Regions from separate parts of the Streptomyces sp. NPDC008313 genome, predicted to be linked through region 1. Evidence: predicted binding sites of a transcription regulator. Region 1 holds the regulator's gene; the other holds the start of a gene.
The links. Region 1 encodes HspR, which represses chaperone genes until heat shock. Its sites were predicted from a motif close to TTGAGNNNNNNNNNCTCAA; they were not measured.

Region 1 (4,814 bases):
GACCGCGCCGGCGATGCCGTCGTTGGCGGAGTAGACGCCGGCGACGTTGGAGAGGCCGACCTGGGCGATCGCCTGCTCCATGTTCTTCTTGGCGTTCTTCGGGTCCCACTTCTCGGTGTCGTACGTCTTGGCGATGATCACCTTGTCCTTGAGCTCGGCCATGGCGCCCGCCTTGAACTGGGCCGCGTTCGGGTCGGTGACCGCGCCGTTCATCATGATGATCTGCTTGCCGGAGGCACCGTCGCCGAGGGACTCGACCAGGGCGCGGCCCTGGACCTCGCCGACGAGCTCGTTGTCGAAGGAGATGTACGCGTCGATGGGGCCCTGCGCCAGCCTGTCGTACGCGATGACCGGGATACCGGCCGCCTTCACCTTCTTGATGCCGCTCGCGATCCCCTTGGAGTCGACCGCGTCCACGACCAGCACGTCGACCTTGTCCTCGACCATCTGGGCGAGCTGGCTGTTCTGCTTGGACGCGCTCTGCTCGGCGTTGGCGTACTGGACCCTGCCCTTGTGGTTCGTGAGCTGCTCGACCTTCTCCTTGAAGATCGGGTAGTCGAACTTCTCGTAACGAGTGTTCGCCTTCTCCGGGAGGAGCAGGCCCACCGTGATGTCGTCGCCCCTGGTCGGGCTCGCCTCGTCTCCGCCGCCCCCGATCCCGTCCACCATGCCGCAGGCGGCGAGGGTGACGGCCATCGTGGACGTGGCCAGGGCTATGACCGTGCGACGCACACGGGTGTTACGAGTGTTCACATCAGGTGCCTTCCGGGCGAGGTTGCAGCTTTGCGACCCAGTTGGCTGAAAGCCAACGCGGGAAGCCACCTCAGCGTCAAGGAGTAAACACTTAACGAGATGGCAACAGCGTTCTGTGTAAACCGAGTGAAGAGTCGGAGAAGAGCGGGTCGCACGCTGTTCGCTCCGTCTTCATCCTGGACCCGGACGGGCCAACTCCGCCGATGAAGAGGGACGTTGGCTGATTTCCGTCGCCGCCGGGGCGACCCCGGGCCGACCGGCGGGGCGACGGCTGGTTTCCGCAAGACGGTCAAACGCCATACGCGATGACATCCCATGGCGATCGGTGCACTTCGTGCACAACGGGCCGGGACACGGGTGAGGGCCCGGAGACGTGATGTCTCCGGGCCCTCACCCGTGCGTCGTGTCCGTGGACGTGGCCATGGAGGGGAGACGGACGCGGACGTGACCGCGCCGCCCGCCCACGCCTCCGCCCGCCCGCGCCGCCCGCCCGTCAGTCCGAGGGCTGCCGCTTGGGCCGCCACACCACCAGCGCGCTGGTCTGCTGGACCTCCTGGTACGGAACCAGGTCGCGGCGGTAGGAGGCGTGGACCGCGGCCTCGCGCTGCTGCATGGCCACCGCCGCGCCGTCGACCGCCGACTGGAGCTCGGCGACGCGCTGCTGCAGCGCGGCGACCTGGTTCTCCAGTTCGATGATCCGCTTGATGCCGGCGAGGTTGATGCCTTCGTCCTGCGACAACTGCTGGACGGCACGCAGCAGTTCGATGTCGCGGGCCGAGTAGCGGCGGCCCCTGCCCGCGGTGCGGTCCGGGGAGACCAGGCCCAGCCGGTCGTACTGGCGCAGCGTCTGCGGGTGCAGACCCGAGAGCTGGGCCGCCACCGAGATGACGTAGACCGGGGTCTCCTCGGTCAGTTCGTACGGGTTGCGTCGACGGCCGGTCGAATCCATGGCGTCCTCATGCTCCCTTCGCGGCCTGGAACAGCTCCGCCCGCGGATCCTCCTCCGCGGTCGCCTCGCGATACGCCTCCAGCGCGTCACGAGCCTTCCCCGACAGGTCCGTGGGGACACTCACCTCGACGGTGACCAGCAGATCGCCGCGGGTGCCGTCCTTGCGGACCGCGCCCTTGCCGCGGGCGCGCATCGTACGGCCGTTGGGCGTGCCGGGAGGCAGCTTCAGGGTGACCGGCGGGCCGCCCAGCGTGGGCACGCGCACCTCTCCGCCCAGCGCGGCCTCGGCGAACGTCACCGGGACCGTGACCGTCAGGTTGTCGGCCTTGCGGCCGAAGACGGGGTGGGCGTCGACGTGGACGACGACGTACAGATCGCCGGCCGGGCCGCCCCGCTCGCCGGGGGCGCCCTTGCCGCGCAGCCGGATGCGCTGGCCGTCGCTCACCCCGGCGGGGATGCGGACCTGCATGGTCCGGGACGACTTGGCGCGGCCGCTGCCCTTGCAGACGTCGCAGGGGTTCTCGGCGATGAGGCCGCGGCCCTTGCAGTCCGGGCACGGGTCGGTCAGCGAGAAGCCGCCGCCCGAGCCGCGGGCGACCTGGCCGGTGCCGACACACGTCGGGCACACGCGCGGTGTGCCGTTCGCGTCACCGGTGCCGGAGCAGGCCTTGCAGGGCGCCTGGGAGGACATCCGCAGCGGCACCGTCGCGCCGTCCACGGCCTCCGTGAAGGTCAGCGTGACCTCGGTGTCGATGTCCTGGCCGCGCCGGGGCTGGGTCCGCGCTCCCGTACCCGCCCCCGCGCCGCCGCGGTTGAACAGGCCGCCGAAGACGTCCCCGATGCCGCCGCCGAAGCCGCCCTGGGCGGTCGAGCCGCCGCCCTGGCCACCGGCGCCTCCGAAGAGGTCGCCGAGGTCGAAGTTGAAGGAGCCGCCGCCCGCTCCGGGCCCCGGACGGAAGCCGCCGTTGCCGAAGAGGGCGCGTGCCTCGTCGTACTCCTTGCGCTTCTTGGGGTCACCGAGGACGTCGTTCGCCTCGGAGACCTCCTTGAAGCGCTCCTCCGCCTTCGCGTTGCCCTTGTTGGCGTCCGGGTGGAACTCGCGGGCGAGCTTCCGGTACGCCTTCTTGATCTCGGCCTCGGTGGCGTCCTTGGGGACGCCGAGGACCTTGTAGTAGTCCTTCTCGATGAAGTCCTTGGTACTCATCCCCGACGTCCCTCCTTCCGTGTGCGTTCCGTCCGGTCGGCGTCAGCCCTCGTCCGGGCCACCGCTCTCCTTCTCGTCCGGCGCCTCCGCCGCCTCGTCGGACTTGGCGGCCTGCGCCCCCGGCTGGGGCTCGGCGACGGCCACCCGCGCGGGGCGGATGGTGCGCTCGCCGAACCGGTACCCGGGCTGCAGAATCGCCACGCACGTGGTCTCGGTGACGTCCGGCGCGTAACTGTGCATCAGGGCTTCGTGGATCGTCGGGTCGAAGGGCTCGCCCTCCTTGCCGAACTGCTGGAGTCCCATCTTCGCCGCGACGGTCTCCAGCGACTCGGCCACCGACTTGAAGCCGCCGACCAGTTCGCCGTGCTCCCGGGCGCGGCCGATGTCGTCGAGGACGGGCAGGAGCTCGGACAGGAGGTTCGCGATGGCGATCTCCTTGACCGCGATCCGGTCGCGCTCGACCCGGCGGCGGTAGTTCTGGTACTCGGCCTGGAGCCGCTGGAGGTCCGCGGTGCGCTCGCCGAGGGCGGTGCGCGCCTGGTCCAGCTGTGCCGTCAGTCCCGCCGTCTGCGCGGCGGCCGATGCGTCCCCGGCCGGGGCCGCCCCCTCCTCCGCGGAGGGGGCGGTCTGCGGCTCGGCGTCGTCAGGGGTGGCGCCGGAGGGGACGTCAGGCTTCTCTTCGAAACCCGGGGTCTCCTCCGTCACGCGGCACCGTCCTTACGGTCCTCGTCGACGATCTCGGCGTCGACGACGTCGTCGTCAGCGGACTTGGCACCGGCGTCGGCGCCGGGGGCCTCGCCTCCGGCCGCCTGCGCGGCCTGGGCGTCCGCGTACATGGCCTGGCCCAGCTTCTGGGAGACGGCGGCGACCTTCTCGGTGGCCGTGCGGATCTCCGCCGTGTTGTCGCCCTCGGCGGACTCGCCCTTGAGCTTCTCCTTCAGCTCGGCGACGGCCTCCTCGACCTCGGTCTTGACGTCACCGGGGACCTTGTCCTCGTTGTCCTTGAGGAACTTCTCCGTCTGGTAGACGAGCTGCTCGCCCTGGTTGCGGGTCTCGGCGGCCTCGCGGCGGGCGTGGTCCTCCTCCGCGTACTTCTCGGCCTCCTGGCGCATCCGGTCGACCTCGTCCTTCGGCAGCGAGGAGCCGCCGGTGACGGTCATCTTCTGCTCCTTGCCCGTGCCGAGGTCCTTCGCGGTCACGTGCATGATGCCGTTGGCGTCGATGTCGAAGGCGACCTCGATCTGCGGGACACCGCGCGGGGCCGGCGGCAGACCGGTCAGCTCGAACATCCCGAGCTTCTTGTTGTACGCCGCGATCTCGCGCTCGCCCTGGTAGACCTGGATCTGCACGGAGGGCTGGTTGTCCTCGGCGGTGGTGAAGATCTCGGACCGCTTGGTCGGGATCGTCGTGTTCCGCTCGATGAGCTTGGTCATGATGCCGCCCTTGGTCTCGATACCGAGGGACAGCGGGGTGACGTCGAGGAGCAGGACGTCCTTGACCTCGCCCTTGAGGACACCGGCCTGGAGGGCGGCGCCGATGGCGACGACCTCGTCGGGGTTGACGCCCTTGTTGGCCTCGTTGCCGCCGGTCAGCTCCTTGACGAGCTCGGCGACGGCCGGCATACGGGTGGAGCCGCCGACGAGAACGACGTGGTCGATCTCGGACAGCTGGATGCCCGCGTCCTTGATGACGTTGTGGAACGGCGTCTTGCAGCGTTCCAGCAGGTCGGCAGTGAGCTGCTGGAACTGGGCGCGGGTGAGCTTCTCGTCCAGGTGCAGCGGGCCCTCGGCGGACGCCGTGATGTAGGGCAGGTTGATCGAGGTCTCGGTGGACGAGGACAGCTCGATCTTGGCCTTCTCGGCGGCCTCGCGCAGACGCTGCAGGGCCATCTTGTCCTTGGACAGGTCC
Region 2 (4,814 bases), on a different contig from region 1:
GGCCAACGGCTAGACCCGCCCGTACCCCGGCCGGGGGTCCGGGGGTCGCCCCCCGGCAAGACACAGCAACGGGGCGCTGGACCGGGTGCAGGCACTGGCCAACGGCTAGACCCGGCGCCCCCGGCCCGCGCATGCGGAGCGCGTGAGAAGGCCCGGATCCCCTCGGCGGGGGTCCGGGCCTTCGGGCCGGCAGCGTCCGTCACGCCGCTGCCGGGGCCTCCACGTCCGGTGACACCCCGGCGGGAACCTCCGCCGGGGCGAGGGCCAGTTCCAGGACCTGGCGGACGTCCGTGACGGCGTGGACGTCGAGCGTGTCCAGGACCTCGGCCGGGACGTCGTCCAGGTCGGGCTCGTTGCGCTTGGGGATGATCACCGTGGTGATCCCGGCCCGGTGCGCGGCGAGCAGCTTCTGCTTGACCCCGCCGATGGGCAGCACCCGCCCGGTCAGCGAGACCTCGCCGGTCATCGCCACGTCCGTACGGACCAGCCGCCCGCTGAGCAGCGACGCGAGGGCCGTCGTCATGGTGACGCCGGCGCTCGGACCGTCCTTGGGGACCGCGCCCGCCGGGAAGTGGATGTGCGCGCCCCGGTCCTTCAGGTCGCCGACGGGCAGTTCCAGTTCCGCGCCGTGCGAGCGGAGGAAGCTCAGCGCGATCTGTGCCGACTCCTTCATCACGTCACCGAGCTGCCCGGTCAGGGTGAGACCCGCCGCGCCGGTCTCCGGGTCGGCCAGCGACGCCTCCACGTAGAGGACGTCGCCGCCCGCGCCGGTGACCGCGAGCCCGGTGGCGACGCCGGGGACGGCCGTGCGGCGCTCGGCCGGATCCTGGGCGGACTCCGGCACGTGGTGCGGCCGGCCGATCAGTCCGCGCAGGTCACCGTCCGTGACGGTGAACGGCAGTTCCCGGTCGCCCAGTTCGTGCTGGGCGGCCACCTTGCGCAGCAGCCGTGCGACCGCCCGCTCCAGATTGCGGACGCCCGCCTCGCGCGTGTACTCACCGGCGAGCCGGCGCAGGGCGCTCTCGTCGAGGGTGACCTCGTCCTGGTCGAGACCGGCCCGCTCCAGCTGGCGCGGCAGCAGGTGGTCGCGGGCGATGACGACCTTCTCGTCCTCGGTGTAGCCGTCCAGGCGGACCAGCTCCATGCGGTCGAGCAGCGCCTCCGGGATGGCCTCCAGGACGTTCGCGGTGGCCAGGAACACCACGTCGGAGAGGTCGAGCTCGACCTCCAGGTAGTGGTCCCGGAAGGTGTGGTTCTGCGCCGGGTCCAGGACCTCCAGCAGGGCCGCGGCCGGGTCGCCGCGGAAGTCGGAGCCGACCTTGTCGATCTCGTCGAGCAGGACCACCGGGTTCATCGACCCGGCCTCCTTGATCGCGCGGACGATGCGGCCGGGCAGTGCGCCGACGTAGGTACGCCGGTGTCCGCGGATCTCCGCCTCGTCGCGGACGCCGCCGAGGGCGACGCGGACGAACTCGCGCCCCATGGCGTGGGCGACGGACTCGCCGAGCGAGGTCTTGCCGACGCCGGGCGGGCCGACGAGGGCGAGGACGGCACCGCCGCGGCGCCCGCCGACGACGCCGAGGCCCCGGTCGAAGCGGCGCTTGCGGACGGCGAGGTACTCGGTGATGCGTTCCTTCACGTCCTCCAGACCCGCGTGCTCGGCGTCGAGCACCGAGCGGGCGCCCCGGATGTCGTAGGCGTCGTGGGTGCGCTCGTTCCACGGGAGTTCGAGCACGGTGTCGAGCCAGGTGCGGATCCAGGAGCCCTCGGGCGACTGGTCGCTCGCCCGCTCCAGCTTGTCGACCTCCTTGAGCGCGGCCTCGCGGACGTGCCCGGGCAGGTCGGCGGCCTCGACGCGGGAGCGGTAGTCGTCGGGCTCGTCCTCGCCGCTCTCGCCGTTGATCTCGCGCAGTTCCTTGCGCACGGCTTCGAGCTGGCGGCGCAGCAGGAACTCACGCTGCTGCTTGTCGACGCCTTCCTGCACGTCCTTGGCGATGGACTCGGCGACGTCCTGCTCGGCGAGGTGTCCGCGCAGCTGCTCGGTGGCGAGCTTGAGCCGGGCGACGGGGTCGGCGGTCTCCAGGAGCGCGACCTTCTGCTCGGTGGTGAGGAACGGCGAGTACCCGGAGTTGTCGGCGAGCGCCGACACGTCGTCGATCGCCTGCACGCGGTCCACCACCTGCCAGGCGGCGCGCTTGCGCAGCCAGCTGGTGGCGAGCGCCTTGTACTCCTTGACGAGCTCGGCGACCTGGCCGGGCAGCGGGTCGGGCACGGTCTCGTCGATCCGGGTGCCCTCGACCCACAGGGCGGCACCGGGACCGGTGGTCCCCGCGCCGATCCTGACGCGGCCCCGGCCGCGGATCAGCGCGCCCGGGTCGCCGTCGGCCAGCCGGCCGACCTGCTCGACGGTGCCGAGCACGCCGGTGCCCGGGTAGTCGCCGTCGATCCGCGGCACCAGCAGCACCTTCGGCTTGCCGGGCGTGTTCCGCGCGGCGGCCTGGGCGGCCTCCACGGCGGCCCGTACGTCGGTGTCACTCAGGTCCAGCGGGACGACCATCCCGGGCAGCACGACCTCGTCGTCGAGCGGCAGCACGGGCAGGATGAGCGGTGTGGACGACGTGGACTCAGCAGCAGCCATGATCTCCCTCTCGACCATCAAGTTGAGCTATGCCGACTCAATGCTTGTGAGCCGTGCATTGTTCCCCTGAGGGTGTTCGCTCTGAGCGATCGGGAGTGACCGGCCGGTCAGGGACCTGGCGGGGCCTATCCGGCCGCCTGCCCGCTGTCCTGGAAGCTCCCCCATCCGTGCCAGCGGTCGATCTCGATCCACGCGTCGACGCGGCCCCGGTCCCGCTGCGCGTACGGCTTCCCGAGGTACTGACGGGAGAGCCGGTCGATGCCGGCCAGATCCCCGTCGTCGCGCATCTCGGCGACCCGCCCGATCAGGGTCACGTGGCTGTACCAGTCGTCCTTGTCCAGCACGGTCAGCGTCACCCGGGGATCGTCGCGGACGTGTGCCAGCCGCTTGCGGCCCTCGTCCATGTTGACCAGCACCCGGCCGTCCTCCCACAGGTACCAGGTGGCGGTGGACACCGGCTGGCCGTCCGACCGCAGGGTGGTGATGACGGCCGGGTTGGGACGGCTCAGCATGGCGATCGCTTCCTCGGGAAGCGGCGGCTTCGACATGGCTCTCCTTGTCGGTCGTTCTCTCGGTACTCCCCTTCTACCCGCCCCCGGGGAACCACGCCGCCGCGCGCGGGCGTCCGGGGGCTCTGTCCGGGGCGGGGCAGGGCGAGGTGCAGAGTGGTCTGGACCTCTGACGCGGCCCGGCCCGGGCGGGGTCCGGGCCGGGCGGGGTCCGGGCCGGGGGCCCGCCGCCGCGCGGAAAATCCGGCCGGTGCCCGCCCGGCGGCTGCGAGGATGGGGCCATGCCCACCTCGTACGACACCTCCCGCAGCGACCCGTACGACACCGCCGGCCCGGTGGTCGTCGACCGGCGCGAGGGCCCGTACGGCGAGGTCGTGCTGCGGCGCCACGGGGAGCTGCTGCAGATCATCGCCAACGGGTGCTTCCTGATGGACACCTCCGACGGCCGTTCGGAGCGGCTGCTGGTCGAGGCGGCGCTCGACGCCCTGGACGGACGGCCGGCGCCGAGTGTGCTGATCGGCGGCCTCGGCGTCGGGTTCTCGCTCGCACACGCGGCCGCCGACCCGCGCTGGGGGCGGGTCACGGTCGTCGAGCGCGAACCTGCCGTCATCGACTGGCACCGCGACGGCCCCCTGTCCGCGCTCTCCGCGCAGGCCCTCGCCGATCCGCGCACCGAGATCGTGGAAGCGGACCTGACCGCGTTCGTCAATGAGACGTCCGTCACGTACGACGCGCTGTGCCTGGACATCGACAACGGGCCCGGCTGGACGGTCACCGAGGACAACGAGAACCTCTACTCGGCGGCCGGACTGGCAAGCTGCGCAAGGGCGTTGACCCCAGGAGGGGTGCTCGCCGTGTGGTCGGCCCAGCCCTCTCCGGAATTTGAAGGAACCTTGCGGAATGCCGGGTTCCGACAGGTGCGTACCGAAGAGATCCCCGTTGCCCGGGGCGTTCCGGACGTCGTTCATCTCGCGGTCGGGCCTGGATAGCCGCGGCGCGGTGACTGCCCGTACTCTGCTTGCCTGACGCGGATCATTCAAGCGTCAAACGCAGTCATGGGATCACCCCACGGATTCCGGAAAGCACACTTCAGGGGCGGGCGATGGAGCAGACACACACCTCCCACAACGGCGCGGCGGCGACGCCAGGCGCACAGCGACGGGTGCTGGTGGTCGAGGACGACCAGACGATCGTCGACGCCATCGCGGCCCGTCTGCGTGCCGAGGGTTTCCTCGTGCAGACGGCGGGGGACGGCCCCGCCGCCGTCGACACCGCGGAGGCATGGCAGCCCGACCTGCTGATCCTCGACATCATGCTGCCCGGCTTCGACGGCCTGGAGGTCTGCCGTCGCGTGCAGGCCCAGCGCCCGGTGCCGGTGCTGATGCTCACCGCGCGGGACGACGAGACGGACATGCTGGTCGGGCTCGGCGTCGGCGCCGACGACTACATGACGAAGCCGTTCTCCATGCGCGAGCTGGCCGCCCGCGTGCACGTCCTGCTGCGCCGCGTGGAGCGTGCCGTCGTGGCCGCCTCCACGCCCCGCAGCGGCATCCTGCGCCTCGGCGAGCTGGAGATCGACCACGCCCAGCGCCGGGTCCGGGTGCGCTCCGAGGACGTTCACCTGACGCCCACCGAGTTCGACCTGCTGGTCTGCCTCGCCAACACGC

Region 2: lon (endopeptidase La) is a predicted target of HspR. The motif match lies at 2,661-2,679, and genes of this name have one in related genera.

What each region holds. Positions count from the first base shown of each region.
Region 1 covers NZ_JBIBFR010000016.1:134,291-139,104, forward strand. The annotation lists gene ACFY93_RS22550 (substrate-binding domain-containing protein) at 1-753, opposite strand, end outside; gene ACFY93_RS22555 (heat shock protein transcriptional repressor HspR) at 1,247-1,702, opposite strand; gene dnaJ (molecular chaperone DnaJ) at 1,710-2,906, opposite strand; gene grpE (nucleotide exchange factor GrpE) at 2,949-3,611, opposite strand; gene dnaK (molecular chaperone DnaK) at 3,608-4,814, opposite strand, start outside.
Region 2 covers NZ_JBIBFR010000014.1:103,323-108,136, reverse strand. The annotation lists gene lon (endopeptidase La) at 200-2,638, opposite strand; gene ACFY93_RS20270 (TIGR03618 family F420-dependent PPOX class oxidoreductase) at 2,764-3,186, opposite strand; gene ACFY93_RS20265 (spermidine synthase) at 3,429-4,136, shown strand; gene ACFY93_RS20260 (response regulator) at 4,250-4,814, shown strand, end outside.